DNA from 2 places in the Cupriavidus mimosae genome. Region 2 is predicted to be linked to the other one. Evidence: predicted binding sites of a transcription regulator. Region 2 holds the regulator's gene; the other holds the start of a gene.
The links. The regulator LexA, encoded in region 2, represses DNA repair genes until DNA is damaged. The targets are predictions, from matches to a motif close to ACTGTATNNNNATACAGT.

Region 1: imuA (translesion DNA synthesis-associated protein ImuA) is a predicted target of LexA. The motif match lies at 2,596-2,613, and genes of this name have one in related genera.

The regions. Positions count from the first base shown of each region.
Region 1 is NZ_JALHRY010000029.1:18,074-24,518, forward strand. It holds gene MKD50_RS29045 (DUF3096 domain-containing protein) at 280-426, shown strand; gene MKD50_RS30695 (hypothetical protein) at 657-788, shown strand; gene MKD50_RS29050 (hypothetical protein) at 1,266-1,460, opposite strand; gene MKD50_RS29055 (hypothetical protein) at 1,690-1,887, shown strand; gene imuA (translesion DNA synthesis-associated protein ImuA) at 2,636-3,343, shown strand; gene MKD50_RS29065 (Y-family DNA polymerase) at 3,267-4,733, shown strand; gene MKD50_RS29070 (error-prone DNA polymerase) at 4,739-6,445, shown strand, end outside.
Region 2 is NZ_JALHRY010000003.1:219,092-225,536, forward strand. It holds gene MKD50_RS07365 (hypothetical protein) at 1-61, shown strand, start outside; gene dusA (tRNA dihydrouridine(20/20a) synthase DusA) at 541-1,554, opposite strand; gene MKD50_RS07375 (hypothetical protein) at 2,205-2,549, shown strand; gene MKD50_RS07380 (hypothetical protein) at 2,595-2,765, opposite strand; gene lexA (transcriptional repressor LexA) at 2,880-3,533, opposite strand; gene MKD50_RS07390 (hypothetical protein) at 3,521-3,790, opposite strand; gene MKD50_RS07395 (asparaginase) at 3,789-4,781, shown strand; gene rpsF (30S ribosomal protein S6) at 4,901-5,275, shown strand; gene priB (primosomal replication protein N) at 5,365-5,664, shown strand; gene rpsR (30S ribosomal protein S18) at 5,668-5,946, shown strand; gene rplI (50S ribosomal protein L9) at 5,978-6,430, shown strand.

The DNA of each region.
Region 1 (6,445 bases), on a different contig from region 2:
ATAGTAGCGGCGACTGAGGCAATGGCCGGTTGAATCTGCGGTCGTTCAGAGCCGGTCGAGCACCAGGCCGTCGCCGAGTTTGGCTGCCAGGGTCGTCAAATTCTGGCAGAACTTCCGTTTTTCCTCTGGCACCCCTGGCTGGGCGGCTAGATCACTACCCTGACCCCGCATGGCGACAAAGGTGTCGCCGAGCGTGTAGGACAGCCTCGGCTATCCCGCCGTGCTGCATAGCGCGAAACTGGTGCCATCGCAGCATATAGCGAGGGCATCATGAAAGACATCACCATTGTCACCAGCGCTGGGCCTCTCATCTCGCTGATTGCCGGCATCCTGATTCTTGTCATGCCGCGACTGCTCAACTACATCGTCGCCATCTACCTAATCGTCATCGGACTGCTCGGACTGTTTGGCGGACATCTGCACTGAGCGGATGCTGTGACCTGTGCAGTTTTGTGAGGCACCGGAATTCGCCGGACTGCGATCCCCAAGAAATCAATGATTTGACAGCTAATTCCGTCGCGGCTGGGCCGTCTCAGAACCGGAGTTACGTGGACTGCGGTGAAAAGAAGCGCGAATTAGCCCGCAGGCACAGAATCTGCATGAGAAACGGGGCCTGTCTAAGGTCTAACTAGTACCAGTTCCCCATCAGGAGCACCATGAAGCCTCACATCCAGCACTCCCACCACGCCTATCGTGCCGGTGACACCCATCATGGCAGCCGGTATTACCTGATTCTAGGGGCCTGCATTCTGGCATTCGGCCTGCTGTATGTCGCGTGGTCGCTTTGACCAGTGGGCCGGTCAGTGAATTGCCCGGACAACAGCCATAGTCGGGGCGCAAGTTGGCAGCCTGCGCCGTTAGGGTCGTGCCGTCACAACTTCGTTCGTCTTCAGTGTGAATAATTGGTCGGCGTCTGCCTGCGCCAAGGCGCGTTCAGAACGTGTCTGATCGCACTGATACGTCTCAATCCTTTCCTTGTTTGGAGCGGTCCGCAGTACCAGCGTGACGGCCCCTTTGTAGTGCTCACCCCATCCGTTGTTCCAGTGAAGGGTAAATGCTTTTCCACGAACAACATTTGCTTGCATAGCACCGGTTCCTATTGTCAGATGCGACGACGCCGAGAGGTCCGGCACACATGCTTGGCGATGGTTGGGCCGAGAGGGAGAACCTGTTCAGGTTCCCAATGACCTGTCGAGGCGATCCGTTGCAGTATCGCCTGGATAGCTGGTAGTCGGATGTCGGTTTGTTGGGTCGATTTCTCAACCTTAGATCGAACCCGCAGCGCCAGTATTTCTGCCACAACCAATCGCGTCATCGTAGGCGGCAACCGGATTGACGCCGTCCCAGACCAGTTCGTTCATCGGCACGTCATCGTCATAGGCGATGATCAGTACGCCGGGCGGGAAGATTCCGCTTGTCACCACCTCCACCCGTGGGACCACTCGATAGCTGACGTACATATCTCCCCTTCACCGTCTTGGCGGTGCTTGCACGCTCTTGGGCGCTTGTTGAGAAGAATACCTTTCATCCGACCTGAGCAGCATACGCATTTCGGGTTAGGGGAATTCACTGAGTAAGATTTACGTCAGAAAGTCAACTTCCGGCGTTAGAATCCTTCCTCTAAATTTTCGCAGCAGACCACCATCGACGTGAGAGGCAGTGAGGCACAAAACTATCAGGGAGACACGAATGCTGAGTCCGCATGAATTTGCAACGCTGAAGGTGGTCAACGATGCGCCTGAACAAATCGAGTTGGACCGTGCGGACCTTCACGCCCTGCTGGAACGTCACTATGTAACCGTGGAACTTCTGGCTTCTGGGCGGCAGCTACCTCGCGTCACGCCGCACGGCCATTCATTCCTGCAAGCCGTTGCGCGAATTCGCTGATTGCGGACCCGCGAAGCTGACGCAGCCAGCGCGTCGGATTCCCGGCAGACCGAACTTGATGCCAGCCAGTCCCCCGCCGACGCACGCCGTGGTGTCGGTATCGTGACCGAATAGGATCGCGGTTGGACGACATCTTCGAACGACGTTTCCTGCATTGCCATGTGCGTAGACCAGACCGCATCGATGCAGTATCCGGATCCGCGTGGCTAATCAGGTTTCGGGAAGCTGCGCAGCACATCCACTCCATGCAGAAAAACCTTGCGCTCTCGTTCACCAGGCCAGTCTTGGTAAATCTCGTCAAGACCGCGGTCTGCCCATGACCACGGATCGGGAAGCTTGCATAAGTAGCCCCTTGCGACCAAACAGTAGACGCACAGACCGCCAGTGACCGGGGATAGGCGTGAGTAGGCCGTGACTGAAGGCGAGCATCTCGGACCAGTTCTTCGTCGCTGCCGGTATGCCACATTGCAAGCGGCAAGGTGGCGGGTTCTGTGTGAGACCCTCGGCAGCAGTCGAAAGCAAAAAGCGGCGAACCCTGTTGGGAGCGCGGCTTTTCAAATAAATGGTGGCGAATCCGGGATTCAGACCACGGTCTACGCGCCGGCTAATCGGTAGTCGAGTGAAATATAGCGCACCTTTAACTCCGACTAATTCCGGCTTCATACAGCTTTTCGGGTCCGAGCGGCGTGGCGTTCCGTCTAGGTGACAACTGTATAAATATACAGTACTCTGGTGACAGGACTTGCCAATGCTCACCGTCGCCCCTGAAACCATCCATCCGTCACTTTGGGTCGCCTCACAACTGGCCCGGGACAACGCGCGCACCGCCTCGACGGGCTATACCGCGCTGGACAAGGAGTTGCCGGGCGGAGGATGGCCCATCGGCAGCCAGGTGGAACTCTTACTGCAGCAACCTGGCATCGGCGAACTCCGGCTGCTGCGCCCCACGCTCGTGGCCCGATCTGGACGTCCGATCGTGCTCCTGGCGCCGCCGCACGCCCCACAAGCCCTTTCATTGGTGAGCTGGGGAATATCGCCGGAGCGGCTGCTGTGGATTGATGCGCAACGGACTGCCGATGTCCTTTGGGCGGCCGAGCAGACCTTGCGGGCCGGGACTTGTGGCGCCTTGATTCTCTGGCAGTCCCACCTTCGCAACGACGCGCTACGGCGCCTGCACCTGGCCGCACAAACCTCGGACACGCTCTTCTTCGTGGTGCGCCCCGCTGCGTGCGCGCGGGATGCCTCGCCGTCACCGTTGCGCCTGGCCCTCGAGCCTGCCGTCGGCGGCGTCACCGTCAACTTCGTCAAGCGCCGCGGGCCGCAGCAAGAGACCCCTCTGCTCGTCGCGCTGGAACCGTCCCCCATTTTGTTGTATCGCCATGCTGCGCCTGTGGATCTGCCTACGCCTGCCGTCGCTCCCTCTCGAAGTCTTCCGGCCGACCTGGTCCACCACTGAACTGGCCGTTGCCGTCCTCGACAAGGAACGGGTCCATCTCGCTACGCCCCTGGCCCTGGCTGCGGGCGTCAAGCCGGGCATGCGCCGCGGCGGCGTGCAAACCATCGCGCCAGCCGCCATCCTGTTTGATCGCGATGCCGGCAAGGAAGAGGACGCACTGGCGAGAGTCACCATGGCGACGCTGCAGTTTTCGCCGAATGTCGCCGCTGCAGATGAAGCTGCGGTCCTGATCGACGTCAGCACCACGCTACGACTCTTCGGTGGCCCGCGCAAACTCCGCCGACGGATCATGGGGACCGTCCAGACGATGGGCTTCAGCACGATGGTCGGCAGCGCCCCGACGGCGCAGGGAGCGTGGCTGCTGGCGCGCACCGGCGGTGGCACCGCCTTGACTACGGCGTCGTTGCAACGCAGGATGGCCGGCCTGCCGATTCACGCCTTGCCCGCCGCGCGCAAGTTTGCCGACTGGTTCGAAGGCCTGGGCTGCCTGACGCTGGAGGACCTGCGCCGCCTGCCTCGCGCCGGTCTGCAGCGCCGCTGCGGCGCTGACTTCCTGGATGCCCTGGATCGCGCCTACGGGGAGGCCCCGGAAATCTTCGAGTGGGTCGAAGCTCCCCCAGCATTCGATGCGACGGTGGATCTGCCGGATCGCATCGAGAATGCCGAACAGACGCTGGCGTATGTTCGCGGCCTGTTGGTGCAGATGGTGGGTTGGTTGACCGCCCGGCACCTGGCCATCAAGCGGTTCCATGTGGCATTGCGCCACGAGCGCGGCCGCGCGGCCATCCCGCCGACGACGATCGAGATTGCGCTCGCCGAGCCCAACTGGCATGAGGAACATCTGATCCGCATCCTCAAGGAGCGGCTCGCCCTCGTTGTCGTCGAAGCCCCGATGATCGCCGTGGCCGTGTCCGCGATCGACACGGAGCCCATGGCACCGCCCACGGAGTCCCTCTTCCCGGAACCCGGCGGGACGCATGCCGATCACGCCCGGCTACTCGAGCTGCTCAGCGCGCGCCTCGGCGCCGACAGGGTTCGCCAGCCCTGCTTGCAGGCAGACTACCGCCCCGAGGTGGCCAACGCATGGCGACCGGCCACCGAGAAGCCTGCACGCGTGTCCCTGCCGGCAGCCCTGCCTCGACCAACCTGGCTGTTGGGCAAGCCGGTCCCGCTCATCGAGCGGGATCACCGGCCGTTCTACGGTTCGCCCCTGCATATCGTTTCGCCACCCGAGCGCATCGAAGCCGGCTGGTGGGGCGGCCAAGTGGTCACGCGCGATTACTTCGTGGCGCAAGGTAAGGACCACACCTGCTACTGGATCTTCCAGGAGCGGATGGGCAGCCGCGAAGGCGACGAATCGCGGTGGTACCTCCATGGTCTCTTCGGATAACCGCCATGGGCGAGATTCTCGCAACAGGCCTGCCCGACTATGCGGAACTGCATTGCCTGTCCAACTTCTCCTTTCTCACGGGTGCGTCCCGTCCGGAAGAGCTGGCGGAGCGCGCGGCGCAGTTGGGCTACCATGCGCTCGCGATCACGGACGAATGCTCGCTGGCTGGGATCGTGCGCGCGCATACGGAAGCGAAGAAGGCCGGCATGCGCCTGGTCGTGGGGGCCTCCTTCCACCTGCAGAATGCCGACGGCTCCCCTGCCCTGTCCGTTGTGGCCCTGGCTCGCAACCGGGAAGGCTACGGCAACCTCTGCGAGCTGATCACGCTGGCCCGCATGCGCGCCGCCAAGGGTTCGTATGTCCTGACGCCACGCGATCTCGCCGCGCCAGAGGCGCCCCACCAGCACCTCAAGGGCCTGCCCGACTGCCTCATCATCTTCACGCCGGATTACGGTGCCCCGGCGGACAGGCTGGACCTCCAGGCTGCGTGGGTGAGCGCGACCTTTGCCGGACGGGCCTGGATGGGGCTGAACCTGCTGTACCGTCCGCTGGACGACATCCATCGTGGCACCGTCGAGGCGGCGGCGGCCCGCCACCATCTGCGCGTCGTGGCCACCGGCTGCGTCACCATGCACGTGCGCTCGCGCAAACCGATGCTCGACGTGCTGACGGCGATCCGTGTTGGCCGTCCTGTTCCGGAGTGCGGCTACGACCTGGCACCGAATGCCGAGCAGCATCTGCGCTCGCGCCTGCGACTGGCCAACATCTACCCGCACCGCTACCTGACCGAAGCGGTCCACATCGCCAATCTCTGCCAATTCTCCCTGGATGAGTTGCGATACGAATACCCTGACGAGGTGGTTCCGGACGGCACCACACCGGCCGATTACCTGCGCACCGAAACCTATGCGGGGGCCCACCGCCGCTTCCCGGCTGGCATCCCACTTGCCGTGCAGCAGCAGATCGAGCATGAACTCGCGCTCGTCCGGGACATGGATTATGAGCGGTACTTTTTGACGGTGAGCGATATCGTGCGCTTTGCGCGCTCGAACGGGATCCTCTGTCAGGGTCGCGGCTCGGCGGCCAATTCCGCGATCTGCTACTGCCTGGGCATCACGGAGGTCGACCCCGCACGCGGTAATCTCCTGTTCGAGCGCTTCATTTCCAAGGAGCGCGGTGAGCCACCGGACATCGACGTCGACTTCGAGCACCAGCGACGCGAGGAGGTCATCCAGTACCTGTATCGCAAGTACGGGCGAGACCGGGCCGCGCTTGCCGCCGCGGTGACGACTTATCGCCCGCGCAGCGCCCTGCGCGACACCGGCAAGGCGCTCGGCGTCGATCCTGCGATTGTGGATCTGGTGGCCAAGTCGCATCACTGGTTCGACGGGAAAGCGGACCTGCTGAAGCGCTTCGCTGAAAGCGGCGTGGATGCGGAAGCCGAGTTGTCCCAACGATGGGCGCACATGGCCGTCTCGTTGTTGGGTTTCCCCCGCCACCTGTCGCAGCACACGGGCGGCTTCGTGTTGGCGCGAGGCAAGCTCTCGCGCCTCGTGCCCATCGAAAACGCCGCGATGGCAGACCGGAGCGTGATCCAGTGGGACAAGGACGATCTGGACGCCTTGGGTCTGCTCAAAGTCGACGTCCTGGCGCTCGGCATGCTGTCCGCCGTGCGACGCGCGCTCGACCTCGTTGCGGAACAGCGCGGCGAG
Region 2 (6,445 bases):
CAGGGAATCGAGCATCACGACTTACGGCACGCTGGACATCGGTATCAGCCATACGCGCTAGCCCCGGCGACGCGCCTCCAGCGGAATCAATTTTTGCGTGAGCGATGGAACGCTTGTCCGGGAGGCTGGTCGAATCGGTTCGTCCAGGTGGTACCGGTTGAGCGCGCAAAAAAAGAGTCCGCAGCGCGGACTCTTAACTTTAGCGATCTCAAATGCCCTGAAGGCCGTTGCACTGTAACTGCCGTGCGGGCAATGCACCATTCGGGTAAACGAAGAGCGATGCCGCAAGCGCGAGATCGCCAACGAAAAAAAGCCCGCCGGAGCGGGCTAATAATCAGTTGAAGAAAGCCCTGTATTCGAGGGCAGGCACAGTGTAAGAAAGTGCCCTGCCTCAGCGAATTAGGGGAATCCCTTTCCGGACGCCGGTTTCCGGGCGATCCGGCATCTCATGTGCGGCGCGCGGAACCCGCGCGCCGCCATGCATATTTTCACCATTCGAAGTTAGAACGCGGCCTCGGCACGGCACGCGGCCGTGCGCGCTTACGCGGCCAGCGGCTCTTGCGCGTGCGGACGCAAATGCGTGCGCGCCTCTTCGAACAGCGCATCCACGTCGGTCCGCGTGCGCGCCGCATGCATGCGCCTCGCATCTGACAACACGCGGCGCCAGCCACGTCCGCCGGCGATGCCACGATGCAGGCCGAGCATGTGCCGTGTCACGGCACCCATGTATCCGCCTTGCTCAACGCAGTCGCCGATATAACGCTGCATCGCCAGTTCGACCTCGAGCCGCGACGGCACCGGCGCGCTGGTGTCGCCATAGAAGCGCGCGTCCATTTCCGCGAGGATATACGGCTGGTGATACGCCTCGCGTCCGATCATGACGCCATCGACGTGCTCCAGATGAGCGGCGATTTCGTCATGGCTCACGATGCCGCCGTTGATCAGGATCTCGAGCTCCGGGAATTCGCGCTTGAGCTGGTACGCCACCTCATATCGCAGCGGCGGAATCTCGCGGTTTTCCTTCGGGCTCAGGCCCTTCAGGATCGCATTGCGCGCGTGTACGATGAACGTGCTGCAACCCGCCTGCGCCACCTTGCCGACAAAATCGCGAACAAAATCGTAGTGCTCGATCTTGTCGATGCCGATGCGATGCTTCACGGTTACCGGAATCTCCACCGCATCGCGCATCGCCTTCACGCAGTCCGCCACCAGTTGCGGCTCCGCCATCAGGCAGGCACCGAAGGCGCCGCGCTGCACGCGCTCGGACGGGCAGCCGCAGTTCAGGTTGATTTCCGCATAGCCCCACTGCTGGCCCAGCTTCGCCGCCATGGCGAGGTCGGCCGGCTCGCTGCCGCCCAACTGCAGCGCGACCGGATGCTCGGCCGCATCGAAGTCGAGGTGGCGCGGCACGTCGCCATGCAGCAGCGCGCCGGTGGTCACCATCTCGGTATACAGCCAGGTGTGGCGGCTGAGCTGGCGATGGAACATGCGGCAATGACGGTCGGTCCAGTCCATCATCGGCGCAACCGAAATGCGGCGGGGATTTACGTTCATGGGATACGGCAATTGGGTGCGGGTCGGCCGCGGCAGCAGGCCCCTGAGAATGGCGCGGGGGCATGGGCAGGTCACTGCACCCCTGCAGGGGCCAAGCGGGGGCGGGCCAGCGAGAAGACGTGAGTATAGGCTACCGCACCGAGGTCTGCTGCGCCACGATCTAAGCGGAGCCATAGCGGCTGGCCGGCAAAATTCGCTGGACTGCTGTGCTCCGCGCGCAGGCGCACGCCACCCGCCAGTGGCTGGATATGAAGCTCGGCATGTTCGCGGGTCGATGCCGAAGGCATTCCGATGTGAGTATTGGAAGCGCTACGGGGAATGAAGAGAAGATCGAGTGCAAGCGCCGGTGAGCGCCTTGCCGTGCCGAACGCCGCTGCTGGCTAATGGCGCAAAAATCGAGATAGCGCCTGGCCCGCGCGCAGGGTAAAATCCGCACCTGGCGCCCGCAAGACCCGTACGAAGACTGTGAAAATTTCAGCGCTAGTGCGGAACAATGCGAAGCCGAAAGCGTTGATTTCAATGGGGTCAGTAGTGGGATCGAGTCCCATCCAGCCACCCCAAGCATTCTCCAGAACGGTGCCTCTCAAGGGCGCCGTTTTGCATTCCCCGGGGGCGGTATGTTGGTTCGAACGGTACTGATTGGCGCAGCGATGGCAACCATGGTGGCAGGGTGTGCCACTGGCACTTCGGAGAAGGATGTCCGCGCTCGCCCGCCGATGCGGCTGTTTACGCCGGTCAAGATGGCCGAGGTCGCGAAATGCCTGCGCAACAATCTGGGCGATGAGGCTACGCTGGTCCAGTTGCCGGCGAAAAACCAGACCGAGATCCGTATCGGCCAGAGCGCGGCAAGCGGTGAATATCAATACGCCTACCTGATCTCTCTGACGGCACAGGCCGATGGCACTGCGCTGGAATTGCGCAAGACCGATACCTGGTTTCCCCAGCTGACGCCGACGGAACTGGAGGCCGAAGCCAAGGCCTGCGCGCGTAGCTGAGCGGGGCAGAGGCCCGGAGACACGGCAAGGGTCTGCCGATATCAGTCAGGCGGCCAGCTTTTCGGTGGTTTCAAGTTCCAGCATGCGGCAAATGGCCGCCATGCTGCCGACCATGGTGCGGCGCTGCGTGCCCTGGTAGACGCGTACGCCCTTGCTCTGGCGAAACGGCACGGGCTTGACCGGACGGCGGGCGGCGACGTGGTGGATTTGCGGCATGGTGGCACCTCTTTTTGGGCAAAGCGGGGTCAACACCCGGCAAGCCGGGCGGCGTCTGCAAAGCAATGGAAGCGGGTGGGCCCGCGCAGGGCGCGTGCCTGCGATGGTGCCCGGCTAGAAGCCGGAAGAGCGGATCAGCCCGACGGCGATGCCTTCCAGCGAGAACTCTTCACCGGGTTCGACGATGATGTTGGTGAAGTCCGGGTTCTCGGCAATCAGTTCGATATGGCCACCGCGCCGCTGCAGGCGCTTGACGGTGACGTCGTCGCCCAGTCGCGCCACCACGATCTTGCCGTTGGCGGCCTCGCTGGCGCGGCGCACGGCGAGCAGATCGCCGTCGAGGATGCCGGCGTCGCGCATGCTCAGCCCGCGCACGCGCAGCAGGTAATCCGGTCGCTCATCGAAGACCGAGGCATCGACCTGGTACTGGCGATCGATATGCTCGGCGGCCAGGATGGGGCTGCCGGCTGCGACGCGGCCCACCAGCGGCAGCGTCAGCTGCATCACGCCAGCCATCGGCAACGAGAACTGGTCCGGCAATTCCGAATCGCTGCGCGAGACCTTCAGTCGGATGCCACGCGACGCGCCCGGCGTCAGTTCGATCACGCCTTTGCGGGCCAGCGCCCGCAGGTGTTCTTCCGCGGCATTGGGCGAGGAGAAACCGAACTCCGCTGCAATTTCGGCGCGGGTAGGGGGGAAGCCGGTACGGCGGATCGTGTTGCGGATCAGATCGAAAATCTGCTGCTGCCGGGGTGTCAGGGTCGCCATGGGATCGCCGTTCCGTGCAGGGCCGCCGGGCTGGATAACGGGAGTTCTGCTTCGTTATCCAGCATCCGGCGGGCCGGGCACTGTATGTTTAAACAGTATGCTGTGATTTTATACAGTATCGGCGTCAGTGCAAGCAGAATTTTGAGGCGTATCGCATGGACGTCGGCCAATGCCTCTGATTGCGGCTGCGGCAGGGCGCGTGCGCCCGCTACAATCGCCTTTCCTTTGTCCAGAACAAGATCCTTGCGCGCTCCCATGACCCAATTGCCTCGCATCGTCGTATTGGCCACTGGCGGTACCATCGCTGGCGCGGCCGGCAGCGCCGCCAGCAGCGCTCGCTACCAGGCGGCGACCGTGCCGGTGTCCTCATTGCTGGCTGCGGTGCCGCCGTTGCAGTCGGTGGCCCGCATCGAGGCCGAGCAGGTGGCGCAGGTCGACAGCAAGGACATGACCTTCGCGCTGTGGCAAACACTTGCGGCGCGGGTCGAGCACTGGTCGGCGCAGCCTGACGTTGCGGGCATCGTAATCACGCACGGCACCGACACGCTGGAAGAAACCGCGATGGCGCTGCACCTTACGCAATCGTGCCCGGTGCCCGTGGTGCTGACTGCGGCGATGCGTCCGTCGACGTCGCTGTCGGCGGACGGGCCGCTCAACCTGCTCGATGCGGTGCGCGTCGCCGCTTATCCGGATGCGCGCGGCAAGGGTGTGCTGGTGGTGCTGAACCAGCAGATCCACGCGGCACGCGACGTGGCCAAGATGCATACGTCGGCGGTCGATGCCTTTGTCTCTCCGTGCGGGCCGCTGGGGTTCGTGCAGGACGACTACGTGCGCTTTGCCCGGGCGCCCCGCGCGGCTGCCCCCATCGGCCCGATGCCGGCAGGGTGGCCGGTGGTAGAGATCGTGGCCAGCTACGCTCAGCCGGGGAGGGCGGTGGTGGATGCGCTGGTGCAGGCCGGCGCCGCCGGGCTGGTCGTCGCCGCGACCGGCAATGGTTCGATCCATGAGGTGCTGGCAGAGGCCCTTGCCGACGCCGCCGCAGCCGGGGTGGCGGTGGTGCGCAGTTCGCGTACCGGTGCGGGGCATGTGGCGATCCCGCCGCAACCCACCCCTGCCGACGGTCTGTTCGTGTCCGCGGCTGACCTCAACCCCTACAAGGCGCGCGTGTTGCTGATGCTGGCCCTGGCGGCGGATGCCGGGCTGGCGCGCGACCCGGCGCGGCTGCAGGCGGTCTTTGCCGGTGCCTGATTTGTCCGTGAAATCAGCGGCTTGCGTTGCTGGTGCGGGGCGGGCTATAATTTAAGGCTATTCAACCTTGCCACACCGGACTCGTGACGCCCGGGTGGCTAATCCCAAAAGGAGCGTCAATGCGTCATTACGAAATCGTCTTCATCGTCCACCCGGACCAGAGCGAACAAGTGCCGGCCATGATCGAGCGCTACAAGCAGCTCGTGACCTCGCAGAACGGCAACGTTCACCGCGTGGAAGACTGGGGCCGTCGCCAGATGGCTTACATGATCCAGAAGCTGGCCAAGGCTCACTACGTTTGCCTGAACATCGAATGCGGCAAGGAAACCCTGGCGGAACTGGAACATGCGTTCAAGTTCAACGACGCCGTCCTGCGCCACCTGATCGTGCAGACCAAGAAGGCCGAGACCGCACCTTCGCCGATGATGAAGGAAGTGCAGCGCGAAGAAGCCCGCAAGGCCGCGCAAACGACCACCGAAGGCCAGGCCGCCTGAGTGCGGACTGCGGTGCGCGCCGTGGCTGACAGCGTCGGCCAGGGCATCAGCGCAAACCGCAACGATTGCAACCAGCAAGAGGCCCCGCGTTGAACCAGCTTCGGCTTGCCGCCACCCTGGCGGAACGCGATGCCCTGCGCTATACCCCGGCCGGGGTCCCCGTCGTGAACTGCATCCTGCAGTACAGCGGCGAGGCCGTCGAGGCACAGACGCCGCGGCAGGTCGAGTTTGCAATCGCTGCGATGGGAATCGGCCAGGTCGGCCAGCGTCTGGAGCGGTTACCGCTCGGCACGCTGCTCGACTGCGAAGGATTCCTGGCCCGCAAGCACCGCAACAGCAAGGCTCTCGTCTTTCACATCACTGGATGTAAAGCATTCGAAAAGGATTGAATCATGGCATTCGTCAAACGTGACAACAAGAACAAGAAGCGCTTCCAGCAACAGAACCCGCTGTTCAAGCGCAAGCGCTTCTGCCGCTTCACCGTGGCTGGCGTCGAACAGATCGACTACAAGGATCTGGACACCCTGAAGGACTTCATCGGCGACAACGGCAAGATCACGCCGGCCCGCCTGACCGGTACCAAGGCTCACTATCAGCGTCAACTCGATACGGCCATCAAGCGCGCGCGTTTCCTCGCGCTGATGCCGTACACCGACCTGCACAAGAACTGATCAGGCCCTAGGTCCGTAAGGAGAGAACACGATGCAAATCATTCTGCTGGAAAAAGTCGTCAACCTGGGCAACCTGGGTGACATCGTCAAGGTGAAGGACGGTTACGCCCGTAACTTCCTGATCCCGGGCAAGAAGGCCCGCCGCGCCACGCAAAGCGCGATCGCCGAATTCGAGGTCAAGCGCGCCGAGCTGGAAAAGGCCGCTGCCGAGAAGCTGGCCGCCGCGCAAGCCGAAGGCGAGAAGCTGAACGGCCTGAACGTCCAGATCACCCAGAAGTCGGGTGTGGACGGCCGCCTGTTCGGTTCGGTGACCAACGCCGACATCGCTGAAGCCCTGGCCGGCCAAGGCTACAAGCTGGAAAAGTCGCAGGTTCGCCTGCCGAACGGTCCGCTGAAGACGGTTGGCGACCACCCGGTCAGCGTTGCGCTGCACACGGACGTCGTGGTCGACGTGACCGTGTCGGTGGTGGGCGAGAGCGTCTAAGGACGCGCCGCCTCG